DNA from 3 places in the Streptomyces sp. NPDC059917 genome. Region 1 is predicted to be linked to each of the others. Evidence: riboswitches for the same ligand, from Rfam matches in the RefSeq annotation. Region 1 holds a riboswitch; each other region holds the start of a gene.
The links. Region 1 has a riboswitch for cyclic di-AMP ahead of ACFWAR_RS18265 (M23 family metallopeptidase). Riboswitches for the same ligand answer to the same signal wherever they lie in the genome.
Positions count from the first base shown of each region.

Region 1 (7,061 bases):
CGTAGGTGCGCGCCTGGCGCACCAGTTCGCGCTGGCGCTCCAGCCCCACGGGCCCGCTCTCGCCGTAGCCCGCGGAGAGCACCACCAGTCCCTGCACCCCGTGCTCGCCGCAGTCCGCGACCGCTTCCGGGACCTGCTCGGCGGGGACCGCCAGCACCGCGAGGTCGACGGGCTCGCCGATGGCGCCGAGGGTGCGGTGCGCCCGTACGCCGAGCAGGGTGTCGGAGGTCACCGCCCGGTTGATCGCGTAGAGCGGTCCGTCGAAGCCGCTGTCGCGGAGGTTGCGCAGGGCGGCGGCGCCCACGCCGGTACCGGTGCGGCTGGCGCCGACGACGGCGACGGAGCGGGGGGCGAGGAGGCGCTGCACGGAGCGGGCCTCGGCGCGCTGCTCGCGGGCGCGCTGGACCGCGAGCGACTCCGCGGTCGGTTCGAGGTCGAGGGTGAGGTGGACCGAGCCGTCCTCGAAGGATCGCTTCTGCTCGTAGCCGACCTCTTTGAAGACCTTGATCATCTTGACGTTGGCGGGCAGCACCTCGGCGGCGAAGCGGCGGATCCCGCGTTCGCGCGCGACCGCGCCGATGTGTTCGAGGAGCGCCGAGGCGACGCCGCGGCCCTGGTGGGCGTCCTGGACGAGGAAGGCGACCTCGGCCTCGTCGGCGGGCCCGGAGGCGGGGCGGCCGTCGGAGCCGATCCGGTCGAAGCGGACGGTCGCGATGAACTCGCCGCCGACCGTGGCCGCGAGGCCGACCCGGTCCACGTAGTCGTGGTGGGTGAAGCGGTGCACGTCCTTGGCGGACAGGCGGGGGTGGGGGGCGAAGAACCGGTAGTACTTCGACTCGTCCGAGACCTGCTCGTAGAAGCTGACCAGGCGGTCCGCGTCCTCGGTGGTGATGGGCCGGATCCGGGCGGTGCCGCCGTCGCGCAGCACGACGTCCGCTTCCCAGTGGGCCGGGTACGAGGGGTCCGACGCGGTGGTCATGGGGTCACCCTAGGGCCTGTCCCGGGCGGACGGGGGGCGGGCCGGCGCCGGGGGCGCACCGGGGCTGCGCCGAGGGCGCATCGGCCGGGCCGCGTGCGCGCGGCGCATTAGGCGGGCCGGGGCAAATCAGTGCAAGCTGGGGAGGGTCGAACGGCAGGCTGATTGGGGTCGAAGGTCGGCCGAAGCATTCGGAGTGCCGTGAGAGACTGGTCTAGACAACCGTAAGAACCTGAAGGGCATCACCATGGCAGAGCGCCGCGTCAACGTCGGCTGGGCCGAGGGCCTGCACGCTCGTCCCGCCTCGATCTTCGTCCGGGCGACGACCGCTTCCGGCGTCCCGGTGACGATCTCCAAGGCCGACGGCAACCCGGTCAACGCCGCGTCCATGCTCGCGGTTCTGGGCCTGGGCGCCCAGGGCGGCGAGGAGATCATCCTCGCGTCCGACGCCGAGGGTGCGGACGCCGCGCTCGACCGCCTGGCGAAGCTGGTCGCCGAGGGCCTCGAGGAGCTCCCCGAGACCGTCTGACCCCCGGGTCCGACCCCACGCACCACACACGGCGGAGCCGTGGCCCCCGCATTCCGGGAGCCACGGCTCCGCTGCTTTTCGGCGGGGTGCGCAATTCTCCGTACCGGAAATAGCGGGCCGCATTCGACCGCGGGAATATCCTCCCCCGTCCTTCCTATACGGGAATTGTTAAAGCCGGCTGCTCGCCGTGTTTACGGCAGGTTGCGAAGTCCTCACGCGCAGCCGGTGCGCTCCCGCCGCCCGTCCGGTGTGCGCCGCGGTGAGCGCGCGCGCCCGCTCCGCGTCGCCGCGCGCCACCGCGTCCACGATCGCGCCGTGCTCCGCCCAGGAGTCCACGGGCCGCGCCGGGGCGTCCACGGCGTACATCCAGGTGATCTTGTGCCGCATCTGGGTCAGCAGCGCGATCAGACCGGGGCTGTCGGAGGCCTGGGTGAGCGTCTCGTGGAACCACCCCCCGAGCGCCCGCAGATCCTCCCCCTGGCCCCTCCTGGCCCGTTCCTGGCCCAATCTGACCAGCCCGCGCAGCACCTTGAGGTGCGCCTCGCTGCGCCGCCGGGCGGCCCGGGCCGCCGCGAGGGGCTCCAGCAGCGTGCGGACCTCCAGGAGGTCGGCCGCCTCCTGCGCGGTCGGCTCGGCGACGCAGGCGCCCGCGTGCCGGCGCGTGGTGACGAAGCCCTCGGACTCCAGGGTGCGCAGGGCCTCGCGGACGGGGACGCGGGAGACTCCGTAGCGGCGGGCGAGCAGCTCCTCGGTGAGCCGCGCGCCCGGGCCGAAGACCCCGGAGACGATGTCGTCGCGGATCGCCGTACATACCGCGTGCGCGGGAATTCGCAAGACCGGACCTCCACCGAATGCCGTTTCCGCAGACTCCATTTCGCGACTCTATTGCAACACGCGATATTTTCCGAGGACGGATGGAAATGAGCGGCCGGTGGACGATCCCCGTCACGCGCTCCGCGCACGACACGAAGGCCCCGGCTCGGTGAGCCGGGGCCTTCGGGGAGCTGCTGTGCGGGCGGGGTCAGATCGCGACGCCGCGGGCCCGCAGGTAGGCGATCGGGTTGATGTCCGAGCCGTACGACGGGCCGGTGCGGGCCTCGAAGTGCAGGTGCGCGCCGCTGACGTTGCCGGTGTCGCCCGAGAGGCCGATCTGCTGTCCGGCGGTGACCTGCTCGCCGGCCGAGACGCTGAGGCTGGAGAGGTGCGCGTACTGGGTGTACGTACCGTCGTTGTGCTTGATGACGATGTTGTTGCCGTACGCGCCGCCGTTGCCGGCCTCGACGATGACGCCCGCACCCACGGCGCGGACGACGTTGCCCACGCCCGCGTGGAAGTCGATGCCGGTGTGGCTGCCGGAGGACCACATGCTGCCGCCCGCACCGTACTGGGTGCTGACGTAGGAGCCCTCGATCGGCGTCACGAAGGTGTTGAGGCGCTTGCGCTCCTCTTCGCGGTCCGCGCGCTCCTTGGCCTCGCGCTCGGCCTTGGCCTTCGCCTCGGCCATCCGACGGGCCTCGGCGGCCTTCGTCTTGGCCTCGGCCTCGGCCTGCGCCTTGAGGGCGGCCGTGTCGGCGGCGTTGCGCTGGGCGTCGGCCTGCGCCTCGATGTCGCCGGAGAGGTCGTCGGCGACGACGACGGCCTTCATGCCGGAGTCCTGGGGAACGCTGCTGCTGTGGTTGTCCGCGGCGAAGGCCGGGGCAGCGAGGGTGGCCGCGACGCCGGTGGCGGCGAGGGCGGCTATACCGGCGACGCCTGCGGTCTTCCGGCTCAGACGGCTGGAACCACGGTGCTTGCCGGAGGAGGCACGACTGCTGCCGAACGCCATGAAGAGGTTGATCCTTTCCTTCCCTCTCGCCTACCGGGTTAGCTGACGGGTTCGGAGCAGGAAGGTCTCCTACGGGCCCCCTCTTGCGAGGTGGTCCGATTCACCCCAGGGACTGTGGGTCCCCGGCTCCCCAGGCTCGCGCCTGACGGGGACTCGGCGATCGCTGTCCGGTGCCGCGAGTGCGGCTGTGACAACTGACGGACAGCACGGCCGACGCTAGGCGGATCATCAGGCAATCACCAAACACACGAGCCCCATTGTTACCTACATCACGCGACATAGAAGCAACCTCTCCACCAAACGGACAAAAGGGGTTCCGGTGGACGAGCCACCGAAACCCCTTGCGGAACGCCGTCAGTTCACGTCCCGTTCGCCCTGTAAGGCCCGTTCGGCCTCAGTTGGCGACGACGCTCACGTCGCCGATGCCGAGTGCGCGCACCGGCTCCTCGATCTGCGCGGCGTCACCGACGAGCACCGTGACGAGCCGGTCCACCGGGAAGGCGTTGACGACGGCCGAGGTGGCCTCCACCGTGCCCGTCTCGGCCAGCCGCGCGTACAACTGCGCCTGGTAGTCGTCCGGCAGCTCCTGCTCGACCTGGTCGGCCAGGGTGCCGGCGACGGACGCGGCCGTCTCGAACTTGAGCGGCGCCACGCCCACCAGGTTCTGCACCGCCACGTCGCGCTCGGCGTCGGTCAGTCCGCCCTCCGCGAGGGTGCGCAGCACCTTCCAGAGGTCGTCCAGCGCCGGACCCGTGTTCGGGGTGTCCACCGAACCGCTGATGGCGAGCATCGAGGCACCGGTGCCGTCCGCGGTGGACCGCAGCACCTGACCGAAGGCGCGCACGCCGTAGGTGTAGCCCTTCTCCTCGCGCAGGACCTTGTCCAGACGGGAGGTCAGGGTGCCGCCCAGGCAGTACGTGCCGAGCACCTGGGCCGCCCAGACCCGGTCGTGCCGGTCCGCGCCGATCCGCCCGATCAGCAGCTGCGTCTGGACCGCGCCCGGCCGGTCCACGATGACCACGCGGCCCGTGTCGTCCGCGGTGATCGCCGGCACCGGGAGCGGTTCGGCCGTGCCGCCCGTCCAGGTGCCCAGGGTGTCGGCCAGGACGGCGTCCAGGTCGATGCCGGTCAGGTCGCCGACCACCACCGCGGTGGCCGTCGCCGGGCGCACGTGGGCCTCGTAGAAGCCGCGCACGGCCGCGGAGTCGATCCGGGCCACCGTCTCCTCGGTGCCCTGGCGCGGGCGGGACATCCGCAGCGTGGCCGGGAACAGCTCCTGGGAGAGCTGCTTGGCGGCGCGGCGCTGCGGGTTGGCCAGCTCGTGCGGGATCTCGTCGAGCCGGTTGCGCACCAGGCGGTCGACCTCGCTGTCCGCGAAGGCGGGGGCGCGCAGCGCCTCGGCGAGCAGCGCCAGGGCCTTGGCCAGCCGGGAGGCCGGGACCTCCAGGGAGACCCGGATGCCCGGGTGGTCGGCGTGCGCGTCGAGGGTGGCGCCGCAGCGCTCCAGCTCGGCCGCGAACTCCTCGGCGGAGTGCTTGTCGGTGCCCTCGGAGAGCGCGCGGGCCATGATGGTGGCCACGCCGTCCAGGCCGGCCGGTTCGGCGTCCAGCGGGGCCGCGAGGTTGATCTCGACGGCCACCACCTGCTGGCCGGGCCGGTGGCACCGCAGCACGGTCAGGCCGGTGGCCAGCGCGCCGCGCTCGGGGGCCGGGAAGGCCCACGGCTTGGCCTCGCCGGGCTGCGGCTGGGGGTGGAAGGTCATCGTGACGGCTGCGGTGTCGCTCACTGCTCCGCCCCTTCGGTCTCGTCGTTCTCGGCGGCTTCCTCGGCGTCCTCGGCCGCGAGCGGCTCGTAGACGAGCACCGCGCGGTTGTCCGGGCGCAGTCGGGCCGCGGCCACGGCCTGCACCTCCTCGGCGGTGATGTCGAGGACGCGGCCGACGGCGGTGAGCGCCAGCTGCGGGTCGCCGAAGAGCACCGCGAAGCGGCACAGTTCGTCGGCGCGGCCGGCCACCGTGCTCAGCCGGTCCAGCCATTCGCGCTCCAGCTGGGCCTGCGCGCGCTCCATCTCCTCGGCCGTCGGGCCCTCGGCGGCGAACCGCGCGAGCTCCTCGTCGACGGCGGCCTCGATGTCGGGCACCTCGACCCCGCCGGAGGTCTTGACGTCCAGCCAGCCGAGCGAGGGGGCACCGGCCAGGCGCAGCATGCCGAATCCGGCCGCCACGGCGCTCTGGTCGCGGCGGACCAGGCGGTTGTGCAGCCGCGAGGACTCGCCGCCGCCCAGGATGGTCAGGGCCACGTCGGCCGCGTCGCAGTCGCGGGTGCCGTCGTGCGGGAGGCGGTAGGCGGCCATCAGCGCGCGGGCCGGGACCTGCTCGACGATCTCCTCGCGCAGCTGGCCGCCCATGGTGTCGGGCAGCGAGCCGTCGCGCGGCGGCTGCTTGCCGTCGTGCGCGGGGATGCTGCCGAAGTACTTCTCGACCCAGGCCAGCGTCTGCTCGGGGTCGATGTCCCCGACGACCGACAGCACCGCGTTGTTGGGCGCGTAGTAGGTGCGGAAGAAGGTCCGCGCGTCCTCCAGGGAGGCCGCGTCCAGGTCGGCCATCGAGCCGATCGGGGTGTGGTGGTACGGGTGGCCCTCGGGGTAGGCGAGCGCGGTCAGCCGCTCGAACGCCGTGCCGTAGGGGACGTTGTCGTAGCGCTGGCGGCGCTCGTTCTTGACGACGTCGCGCTGGTTCTCCATGGACTCGTCGTCCAGGGCGGCCAGCAGCGAGCCCATCCGGTCCGCCTCCAGCCACAGCGCGAGTTCCAGCTGGTGGGTCGGCATCGTCTCGAAATAGTTGGTGCGCTCGAAGCTGGTGGTGCCGTTGAGCGAACCGCCCGCGCCCTGCACCAGCTCGAAGTGGCCGTTGCCGGACACGCTCTTCGAACCCTGGAACATCAGGTGCTCGAAGAGGTGAGCCAGCCCGGTGCGGCCCTTGACTTCGTGGCGCGAACCGACGTCGTACCAGAGGCAGACCGCGGCGACCGGGGTCAGGTGGTCCTCGGAGAGCACCACGCGCAGGCCGTTGGCCAGGCGGTGCTCGGTCGCTGTCAGGCCGCCGGAGCCGGCCTGAGCTGTGGCCGTGTGACCCATGGGCATGTGGTCCCTTCGATCGCGATGTAGAGAATTCCGTCAGACCTGTCACTGTATGCAAGCGCGTCGGCCCCTGGAGAAGTTCCCGGGTCACTCCTGGGTCGGAGTCGGCGTTGTCGGAGCCTCGGGCCACAATGGTCCGCGTCAGACACAGCACCCATCACATGGTTAAGGAGCCGCGCAGCGATGGCCCGCCGCAGCACGAAGACCCCGCCGCCGGAGGATTTCGAGGAGAAGATCCTCGACATCGACGTCGTCGACGAAATGCAGGGCTCCTTCCTCGAGTACGCGTACTCGGTGATCTACTCCCGCGCCCTGCCCGACGCCCGGGACGGCATGAAGCCGGTGCACCGCCGCATCGTCTACCAGATGAACGAGATGGGGCTGCGCCCCGATCGCGGGTACGTGAAGTGCGCCCGCGTCGTCGGCGAGGTGATGGGCAAGCTCCACCCGCACGGTGACGCGTCGATCTACGACGCCCTCGTGCGCATGGCCCAGCCCTTCTCGATGCGCCTGCCGCTGGTCGACGGCCACGGCAACTTCGGTTCCCTCGGCAACGACGACCCGCCCGCCGCCATGCGGTACACCGAGTCGAA
Region 1 is NZ_JBHWLC010000028.1:66,110-73,170, reverse strand. It holds gene ACFWAR_RS18280 (GNAT family N-acetyltransferase) at 1-979, opposite strand, end outside; gene ACFWAR_RS18275 (HPr family phosphocarrier protein) at 1,224-1,505, shown strand; gene ACFWAR_RS18270 (GntR family transcriptional regulator) at 1,674-2,339, opposite strand; gene ACFWAR_RS18265 (M23 family metallopeptidase) at 2,527-3,330, opposite strand; cyclic di-AMP (ydaO/yuaA leader) riboswitch at 3,343-3,499, opposite strand; gene ACFWAR_RS18260 (M16 family metallopeptidase) at 3,725-5,092, opposite strand; gene ACFWAR_RS18255 (M16 family metallopeptidase) at 5,113-6,465, opposite strand; gene ACFWAR_RS18250 (DNA topoisomerase (ATP-hydrolyzing) subunit A) at 6,652-7,061, shown strand, end outside.

Region 2 (4,210 bases), on a different contig from region 1:
GCTGCGCCGCCTGGTGTCGAAGGCGTTCACCCCGCGCAGGGTCGCCGAGTTCGCCCCCAGGGTGCAGGAGTTGACCGACCACCTGATCGACGCCTTCGCGCGGAAGGGGGAGGCCGACCTCATCCACGAGTTCGCCTTCCCGCTCCCCATCTACGCCATCTGCGAGCTGCTCGGCGTACCGCGCGAGGACCAGGACGACTTCCGCGACTGGGCCGGGATGATGATCCGGCACGGCGGCGGGCCGCGCGGCGGGGTCGCCCGTTCCGTGAAGAAGATCCGCGCCTACCTCGGGGAGCTGATCCACCGCAAGCGGGACGATCTGGGCGACGACCTCATCTCGGACCTGATCCGGGCGAGCGACCACGGGGACCACCTGACCGAGGCCGAGGCCACCGCCATGTGCTTCGTGCTGCTCTTCGCGGGGTTCGAGACCACCATCAACCTGATCGGCAACGGCACCTACGCGCTGTTCCGCAACCCCGATCAGCGCGCGCTCCTCCAGGAATCCCTCGCCGCCGGGGACCGCGCCCTGCTGGAGACCGGGATCGAGGAGCTGCTGCGCTACGACGGTCCCGTGGAGCTGGCGACGTGGCGCTACGCGACCCGGCCGCTGACCCTGGGCGGCCAGGACATCCCGGCGGGGGATCCGGTGCTCGTCGTGCTCGCGGCGGCCGACCGCGACCCCGCGCGGTTCGACGATCCGGACGCCCTGGACCTCTCGCGGAGCGACAACCAGCACCTCGGATACGGACACGGCATCCATTACTGCATCGGCGCTCCGCTGGCCCGGTTGGAGGGTCAGACGGCCCTCGCGACTTTGCTGACGCGTCTGCCGGATCTGGAACTGGCCGTTCCCCCCGAGGAGCTGCGCTGGCGCGGCGGACTGATCATGCGTGGCCTGCGCACGCTTCCCGTCAGGTTCACAACCCCAAACGTTCCGGAAGCGGAATGACCCGTCCCGGGCGCCACAACTGACCCACAGTCAACTCTGTGACCTTGACGTGATCTGCGCATCATCGACTTGTGACAAGCGTTCGAACCGGGCTAGGTTCGCGTCGCCCCCCGCCGCCACGCGAAAGGTCCACCCTCATGCGTTCCGGGAACGGCCGCCACAGACGCCCCCGTCAGGTCCCCGCACTCGTCGTCACCGCCGGAGTCGCAGGCTCCGCACTCGCCCTACCGCTGTTCGCCGCCTCCGGCGCGAGCGCGGCCGAGACCACCACGTGGGACTCGGTGGCCGAGTGCGAGAGCGGCGGCACCTGGAGCGCCGACTTCGGCAGCGGGTCCTACGGCGGACTCCAGCTGACCCTGGACCAGTGGAAGAACGCGGGCGGGTTGGAGTTCGCGGCGCGCCCCGACCTGGCCAGCCGCTCGCAGCAGATCACCATCGCCGAGCGGGTGCTCGCCGCGCAGGGACCGACGGCCTGGCCGCTGTGCGGGGAGTCCTCCGGTCTCACCCGGGGCGGCCCGGCGGCCACGGTCGACCCGGGTGTTCCCGGACGTTCCGGTTCCGTCGCGCCGAGCCCGGTGCGACCCGAGGGATCCGCGTCCCCCGCGCCCGGCTCGCTCGCCGGCGCACCGGCCCCGGCGGCCACGCCGACCTCCACCGGGCACATCCCCGGAGCCACCGGCGCGCCCGCGCCCGGTGACTTCGCGGCGATGCCGCAGTCCCCGCTGACCTCCGTACTGCCCGTCATGCCGGACCCGGCTCCGGTTTCCGGCGGCCCCGGCGCCCCGACGGGGTCCACCGGCACGCCCGCTCCGACCGCGCCCGGCGGCGGGGCGGTCCCCACCGGTCCGACGACGTCCCCGTCCAACACCGCGCTCCCCACGGCCCCGACGCCCTCCACGACGCCGACGACCCCGTCCGGATCGGCCGCCGTTCCGCAGGGCGAAACGGCCGGAGCCGGTGGAAAGCACCGCGGAACGCCCGCCGCGGAGGCGCCGGTCGGCTCTGACGCCGCGTCCGAACCGACGTACACGGTGAAGGCCGGCGACAATCTGACGGACATTGCGAAGGCCGAAGGGGTCGAGGGTGGCTGGAATGCCCTTTACAAGGCCAATCAGCAGGTCATCGGGCATGACGCCGACCTGATCACCCCGGGGCAGAATCTCGATCTAAGCCATAAATAGGGGCACTTCGGGCGCGAAGATCGCCAGGTATGTCCCTTTCGTGCAAATGAGACATGCATCTCTTCCGTCCAACTGGCGTGTCCTGCTCGGTGACTGCCCCAAACCCCGCTCCCACCTGGGCAAACACCCCTCCCGGGAGCGCAAGTAGGGCCCGTTTCTCCCCGATGTCCCTCGTTGAACATCGGGGAGAGACCTGTCTACCTTCTGAATCGCTCGCCACCGCGGGCTCCTTCGACCGCATCGCCGAATCCTGCCGGCGGACGGAGGGAACACGTCGCGCAAGCGCCGAAGGCAGGAGCGGGGGAACCAAGGTAAGTGCCGGAACCGGCCATTGAGAGATGGTCACGGAACCGGCTTGGGGTTAAGCCGCGCACCTCGGTGCGCGACCGGGCAACTCATCCGCCCGAACCCGACAGCTCACTTCGCAGGCGTCGGTGAGGAGAAAACCATGCTGCTTTCCGGCAAGGGCAAGCACCGTCGCGCCTCCAAGGCCACCCGTGTCGTCACCCTCGTCGGTGTCGCCGGTGTCGCCGTGGCGGCTCCGCTGATGACCGCCGGCGCCGCGAGCGCCGCGACCGCCTCCCAGTGGGACGCCGTCGCCGCGTGCGAGTCCGGCGGCAACTGGTCCATCAACACCGGCAACGGCTACTACGGCGGCGTGCAGTTCTCGTCCTCCACGTGGGCCGCGTACGGCGGCAAGGCGTACGCCCCGCAGGCGAACCAGGCCACCAAGGCGCAGCAGATAGCCATCGCCGAGAAGGTCCTCAAGGGCCAGGGCAAGGGCGCGTGGCCGTCCTGTGGCGTGGGCCTGTCGAACTCCGCCTACAACGGCGGCTCGGCCGAGACCCCCAAGCAGAACAAGCCGGAGAAGAAGGTCGAGAAGAAGACCGAGTCGAAGAGCGAGTCGAAGCAGGAGACCAAGCGCCCCGAGGCCCCGGTCACCCGCTCCGAGCGCGCCGAGACCCCGGCCCCGACCAAGAGCGCCCCGTCGACCGCCCCCAAGACGGGCACCGGCTCCTACGAGATCAAGTCCGGTGACACCCTCGGCACCATCGCCCAGGCGAACGGCGTCAAGGGCGGCTGGCAGAAGCTGCACGAGCTGAACAAGGACACCGTGCCGGACGCCGACCTGATCTTCCCGGGTCAGAAGCTGAAGCTCAGCTGAATCCTGCGGTAACACCGGCTGTGACGCTGCGCGGCCCTGCCGTGCGGACTTCGCGGTACGCATAATTCGCCATCGCCCGGCGCGTCTCCCCCCACGCGCCGGGCGGTGGCGTTCGTGCAGGCGGGGGCGATCCTTCGGCCGTCCGCCGGCCCTTCCGTATGTCCTGTAAGAGGGGTATTCAGACCCTTTTTCGTCCCACGGAGCGGTTGCTCGGCTGGCCGAGTGCCCGGAGCCGGTTAGGCTCTAGGCGGCAAGGCCATCCCACGGCCTGACACGCCACCGCACACCCAGCGTCACATCCCAGAAGGAGATGCTCGTGCCGTCCATCGACGTCGTCGTAGCCCGGGAAATCCTGGACTCCCGAGGCAATCCCACGGTCGAGGTCGAGGTTGGCCTCGACGACGGCAGCACCGGCCGTGCTGCAGTTCCGTCCGGCGCCTCCACCGGTGCATTCGAGGCCATCGAGCTTCGTGACGGTGACCCCAACCGCTACCTCGGCAAGGGCGTCGAGAAGGCCGTCCTCGCCGTGATCGAGCAGATCGGCCCGGAGCTCGTCGGCTACGACGCCACCGAGCAGCGCCTGATCGACCAGGCCATGTTCGACCTGGACGGCACCGACAACAAGGGCTCCCTGGGCGCCAACGCGATCCTCGGCGTCTCCCTGGCCGTGGCCCACGCCGCGTCCGAGGCCTCGGACCTCCCGCTCTTCCGCTACCTCGGCGGCCCGAACGCGCACCTGCTGCCCGTTCCGATGATGAACATCCTCAACGGTGGGTCGCACGCCGACTCCAACGTCGACATCCAGGAGTTCATGATCGCGCCGATCGGCGCCGAGTCCTTCTCCGAGGCCCTGCGCTGGGGCGCCGAGGTCTACCACACCCTCAAGAAGGTCCTGCACACCAAGGGCCTCTC
Region 2 is NZ_JBHWLC010000010.1:76,365-80,574, forward strand. It holds gene ACFWAR_RS08780 (cytochrome P450) at 1-952, shown strand, start outside; gene ACFWAR_RS08785 (transglycosylase family protein) at 1,090-2,133, shown strand; cyclic di-AMP (ydaO/yuaA leader) riboswitch at 2,407-2,579, shown strand; gene ACFWAR_RS08790 (transglycosylase family protein) at 2,582-3,298, shown strand; gene eno (phosphopyruvate hydratase) at 3,609-4,210, shown strand, end outside.
Region 2: linked by a shared signal. The riboswitch ahead of ACFWAR_RS08790 (transglycosylase family protein) and the one ahead of ACFWAR_RS18265 (M23 family metallopeptidase) in region 1 are both predicted to bind cyclic di-AMP.

Region 3 (4,210 bases), on a different contig from region 1:
CGTCGGCGGGCTCTCCGCGCGGCTGCGCAAGAGGCTCGACGCCACCATCGAGGCCTGCGCGGCGGGCGATCCACCGGCCGTCGTGGCGGCCGACGGGGAGGTCACCTACCGCTTCGGCGAGGACGCCCAGGTCACCCTGAGGCCCGGCCCCTCGGGTGCGATCACCGCCCCCGACCAGGCCGTCTGCAGCTGCCTCCTGAGCCCCCGCTGCCTCCACCGCACCGCCGCCCTCGCGGTGTCCCCGCTCGCCGAGCCACCTGCGGCCGACCCTGCGGCCGAGCAGGCATCCGACCCGGAGCCCGCCCGCGGCCGGACGCCCGCCGCTCCCGCCGAGCCGGAAGCGGGGCCCGGGCCCACGACCGACGGCCCGGCGCCGTCCCCGGCCCCGTCCCTGGCCCCGTCCCCGGAGCAGGTGGCCGCCGCCGCGGCCCTGTGGGAGGCGGCCGCCGCCGCGCTGGCGGCGGGAGTGCCCGCGGGCGGCGCCGTCGTCCAGGCCGAGCTGCTGCGGGCCGCACACACCGCGCGCCTGGCGGGCCTGCCGCACGCCGAGGCGGCCGCCCTCCGGGTGGTCCGCGGGCTGCGCGCCGCCCGCGACCGCAGCGCCGCCCAGCGGCTGACCGAGCTGACGGGGGCCTTCCGCGAGCTGTTGCACTCCGCCGCGCTCCCGTCCCCCGGCGGCTCCCGGCGCACCTACCGGTCCGGCGGCAGCCTGCGCGTGTACGGCCTGTGCCGGGAGCCGGTGCTCTCGGCCACCGGACACGCGGGAGTGGTCACGCACCTCGTCGACGCCGAGGGCGACGGGTTCACCCTCGCCGACGTCCGCCCCGGTGGGATCGGCCGGGCCCGGGGCGCCGCGAGCGCCTCCGTGGCCCTCGGCGGCGCCGTCCTCGATCACGCCGGTCTGGCGCGGGGCGCACTGCACGTGGTCGGGGCGACCGTGTCCGCCGACGGCCGCCTCGGGTCGGGCCGGGGCGTACGCGCGACGCCGCTGCGCGGGATCGACTGGAGCGAGGGACCGGCCGCCGCGCTCTTCGCCCGCCCGGCGGCCGAGGCCGTGGCGCGGGCCCTGGCCGACCCGGCCGCCGACCCGGGCCTGCTCGGATGCGACGTACTGGTGGTGGCCGCGGCCGGAGACCGGCTGCTGGTCCGCGAGTTGGCCCGCGACGGCGCGGTACGTCCCGGCGCACCGCTGATCGCCCTGGTCCCCGCCCACCCGCATCCGGACCTGGCGCACACCGCGAACCTGCGCCGCCTGGCCGAGCGCCCCGGGCTGGCGCTGCGCGTGCTCGGCCGCCCCGACCCGGACCGGAGCGCGACCCTGCGACCGCTGGCCGTCGGTCCGGTGCCCGGGTCGGCGTACACCCTGCGGCTGCCGCCGCAGTGGCTGGGCCGGGCCGACCTCGGCTACGACCTGCTCCAGGGGTCCCACCTCCCGGCGGCGGCCGACGCGCCCGAACCGGCCGACGTACGGGACCGGGAGCCGGTACCGGACGCGCTGGGCGGGTCACCGCTGTGGCGGGTGCGGCGGCTGTTGGAATCCGGGGTCGCGGGGGGCCGCCGGGCGGTGGCGGAGGCGGCGCGCGGTGAGTTCGCGCCGAACGGCGGCCGGGGGCCGCTGCGCCGGGCCGGTTTCGCGGGGGCCGAGGAGTTGGCCGCCGCGTTGAGCGCCGAGGCCGACCGGCGGCCCCGGGACGTCTTCGGTCGTCTCGTCGATCCCGGCGCCGACCGCTACGCGTGGGCCTGGCTGGCCGCGGCCACCCATCTGCACGCCGCGCAGCGGTCGTTGGTGGCCGCGTCCTGGTCCGCTCAGTAGGCGCCGTTCACGTTGTCGATCGAACCGTAGCGGTCGGCGGCGTAGTTGCAGGCGGCGGTGATGTTCGCGACCGGGTCGTAGGAGTCGGTCGCGGTACCGGGCACGTGGTACGCCCGGAAGGTGGGGTCGATGACCTGGAGGAGGCCCTTCGAGGGGATGCCCGCCGCCGCGTTGGAGTCCCAGTTGTTGATGGCGAGGGGATTACCCGAGGACTCGCGCAGGACGTTGCGGCGAATTCCGTCGTAGGTGCCGGGAATTCCGTGCTGGGCCATGATGTCCAGCGACTGGCGGATCCAGCCGTCGAGGTTGTTGGCGTACAGGGTCGTGGACCGCACGGATCGGTCGGCCCGCGCGGGTGCGGCCCCCGCGTCCCGCCCGGCCGCCAGGGTCGTCGCGGTCGCCGAACCCGCCTTGGCGGGAGCCGCCTTCGCCGCGCCGCCGAGCGTCAGCCGGGTTCCCGGCCGGATCACCGACGGGTCGTCGCCGATCGCCGCGCGGTTGTCCGCGTAGAGCTTCTTCCAGCCGCCGCTGACGGAATGCGATTGGGCGATCGTGGAAAGGGTGTCGCCCGCGACCACGGAATAGGTGGTGGCCGCCGCGGCCCGCACGGTGATCGCGGGAGCGGTGGCGGCGACGGATGCCGCGACCGCGGGGGCCGCGGTCGCGGCGGCGGCCGGCTGTGCGGCTTCGGCGCCGGAGGCGCTGATCAGGGGGAGGGCGAGGGCCATGCCGCCGGTGCCCGCGACGGCGAGCAGGCGGGCGAGGGGGCTGGTCTTGGGACGGCGGTGCTTGCCCGATGCGGACATGGCGAATTCCTCTCCGTCGCCTGCGAGGTGAGCTGTCGGGTTCGGACGGGAGCTGTCCGGCCGCACCATGACGCGGCGCGTCCGCGGTCATGCCCGAAGCATGACGAGGACGTGCGTGTCAGTGGTGCGACTTCACCCCGAGCCGGGCCGGAACGTGCGTCCGGACCAGCGGCCTACCTGGTTCCCCCGCTCCTGCCGTACGTGAGTGGGATGGGTTCCCGGGTAGCGGCAGGATTCGGCGTTCCACCCGGATTGCGGTGACCGTAGAGGAGGGAAGAGGAGTGGAACAAGGGCTTGAATTCCGCGCAGTGATCGGTATATCGGAAGCGGCCGGGAAATTGATCCGGGCCGGGCGGGGCGGGAAATCCCGCAATTCATTGCGGCGCCCGGAATCCGGCCTTCCGCTACCCCCGCGGCGGGGGCCGCGGCGGCCGCTCCCGCGTGACTGACGTCACCGGCGAGCGGCCCGTACGGCATTCAGGTGCAAATCGCCCATTCATGCTTCTTGGGGATTTCTTGCGAGGGTGCGCGCCCGCCCGCGCGGCGCGGTCCCCCCGCCCCTCCGGCTTCGCCCGCCCCTCCGGCTCCGTCCCCGCCCCTCCGGCTCCGTCAGCCCTCCAGCCCTTCCAGCTCCTCCAGCCTGCGCAGCGTCTCCCGCACCGAGGCGGCTCCGGCGGGCAGCAGCGGCAGCCGCACGTCAGGGGTCGGAATGCGTCCCTGCGCGTGCAGCACCCCCTTGAGGACCACCGGATTCGGCTCGGCGAACACGGCCACCGACAGCCGGGCCAGCGCGTGCCCCAGTGCCCGCGCGCCGGACACGTCCGCGGAGCGCCAGGCCCGCACGAGCGCGGCGAACCGCTCCGTGGCCAGATGTGCCGAGGCCAGGATCGCGCCGCCCGCCCCGAGGGCGAGCAGGGGCGAGGCGAAGGCGTCGTCGCCCGCCAGGACCGTGAACCCGTCCGGCAGGTCGCCCAGCAGCTCCACCGCGTCCTGGTCGATGCCGCCCGCCGCGTACTTGACCCCCGCGACCCCGGGCAGCGCCCCGAGGGCCCGCAGCGCCCCGGCGTCCAGCGGCTGACCGGTCCGGTAGGGGATGTGGTAGACGATCAGCGGTACGGGCGCGACCTCCGCGAGCCGCTCGAAGTGCGCCAGCACCCCCGCCGCCGAGGGCCGCACGAAGGACGGCACGGGCACCACCGCGGCCCCCACCTCGGGCCACCGCCGCAGCCCCGCCAGCGCGACCTCGCTCGCCCGCGTGCTGCTGCCCCCCGCGCCCACGCTCAGGAACGCCCCGCGCTCGCGGCAGACCCGTGCGCACACCTCGGTCACCGCGTCCCGCTCCGCCGCGTCGAGGGAGGCGGCCTCGCCGGTCGTTCCGAGGGGGGAGAGGCCGGTGGCGCCCGCCGAGAGCACCTCGTGGGCGAGCGACTCCAGGGCGTCCAGGGCGACCGCGCCCGACGCGTCGAAGGGGGTGACGAGCGGGACGTGCAGTCCCGCCAGTGCGTGGAGCCCGGGGAGCGGGGAGGAAGGGGGGAGGGCGGGGAGCGTCGAGGTGTCGCTCCGGGCCGTGTCCTGTGTGGTGTTCTGCGCC
Region 3 is NZ_JBHWLC010000110.1:2,316-6,525, reverse strand. It holds gene ACFWAR_RS36140 (hypothetical protein) at 1-1,813, shown strand, start outside; gene ACFWAR_RS36135 (transglycosylase SLT domain-containing protein) at 1,807-2,619, opposite strand; cyclic di-AMP (ydaO/yuaA leader) riboswitch at 2,624-2,870, opposite strand; gene ACFWAR_RS36130 (dihydrodipicolinate synthase family protein) at 3,229-4,210, opposite strand, start outside.
Region 3: linked by a shared signal. The riboswitch ahead of ACFWAR_RS36135 (transglycosylase SLT domain-containing protein) and the one ahead of ACFWAR_RS18265 (M23 family metallopeptidase) in region 1 are both predicted to bind cyclic di-AMP.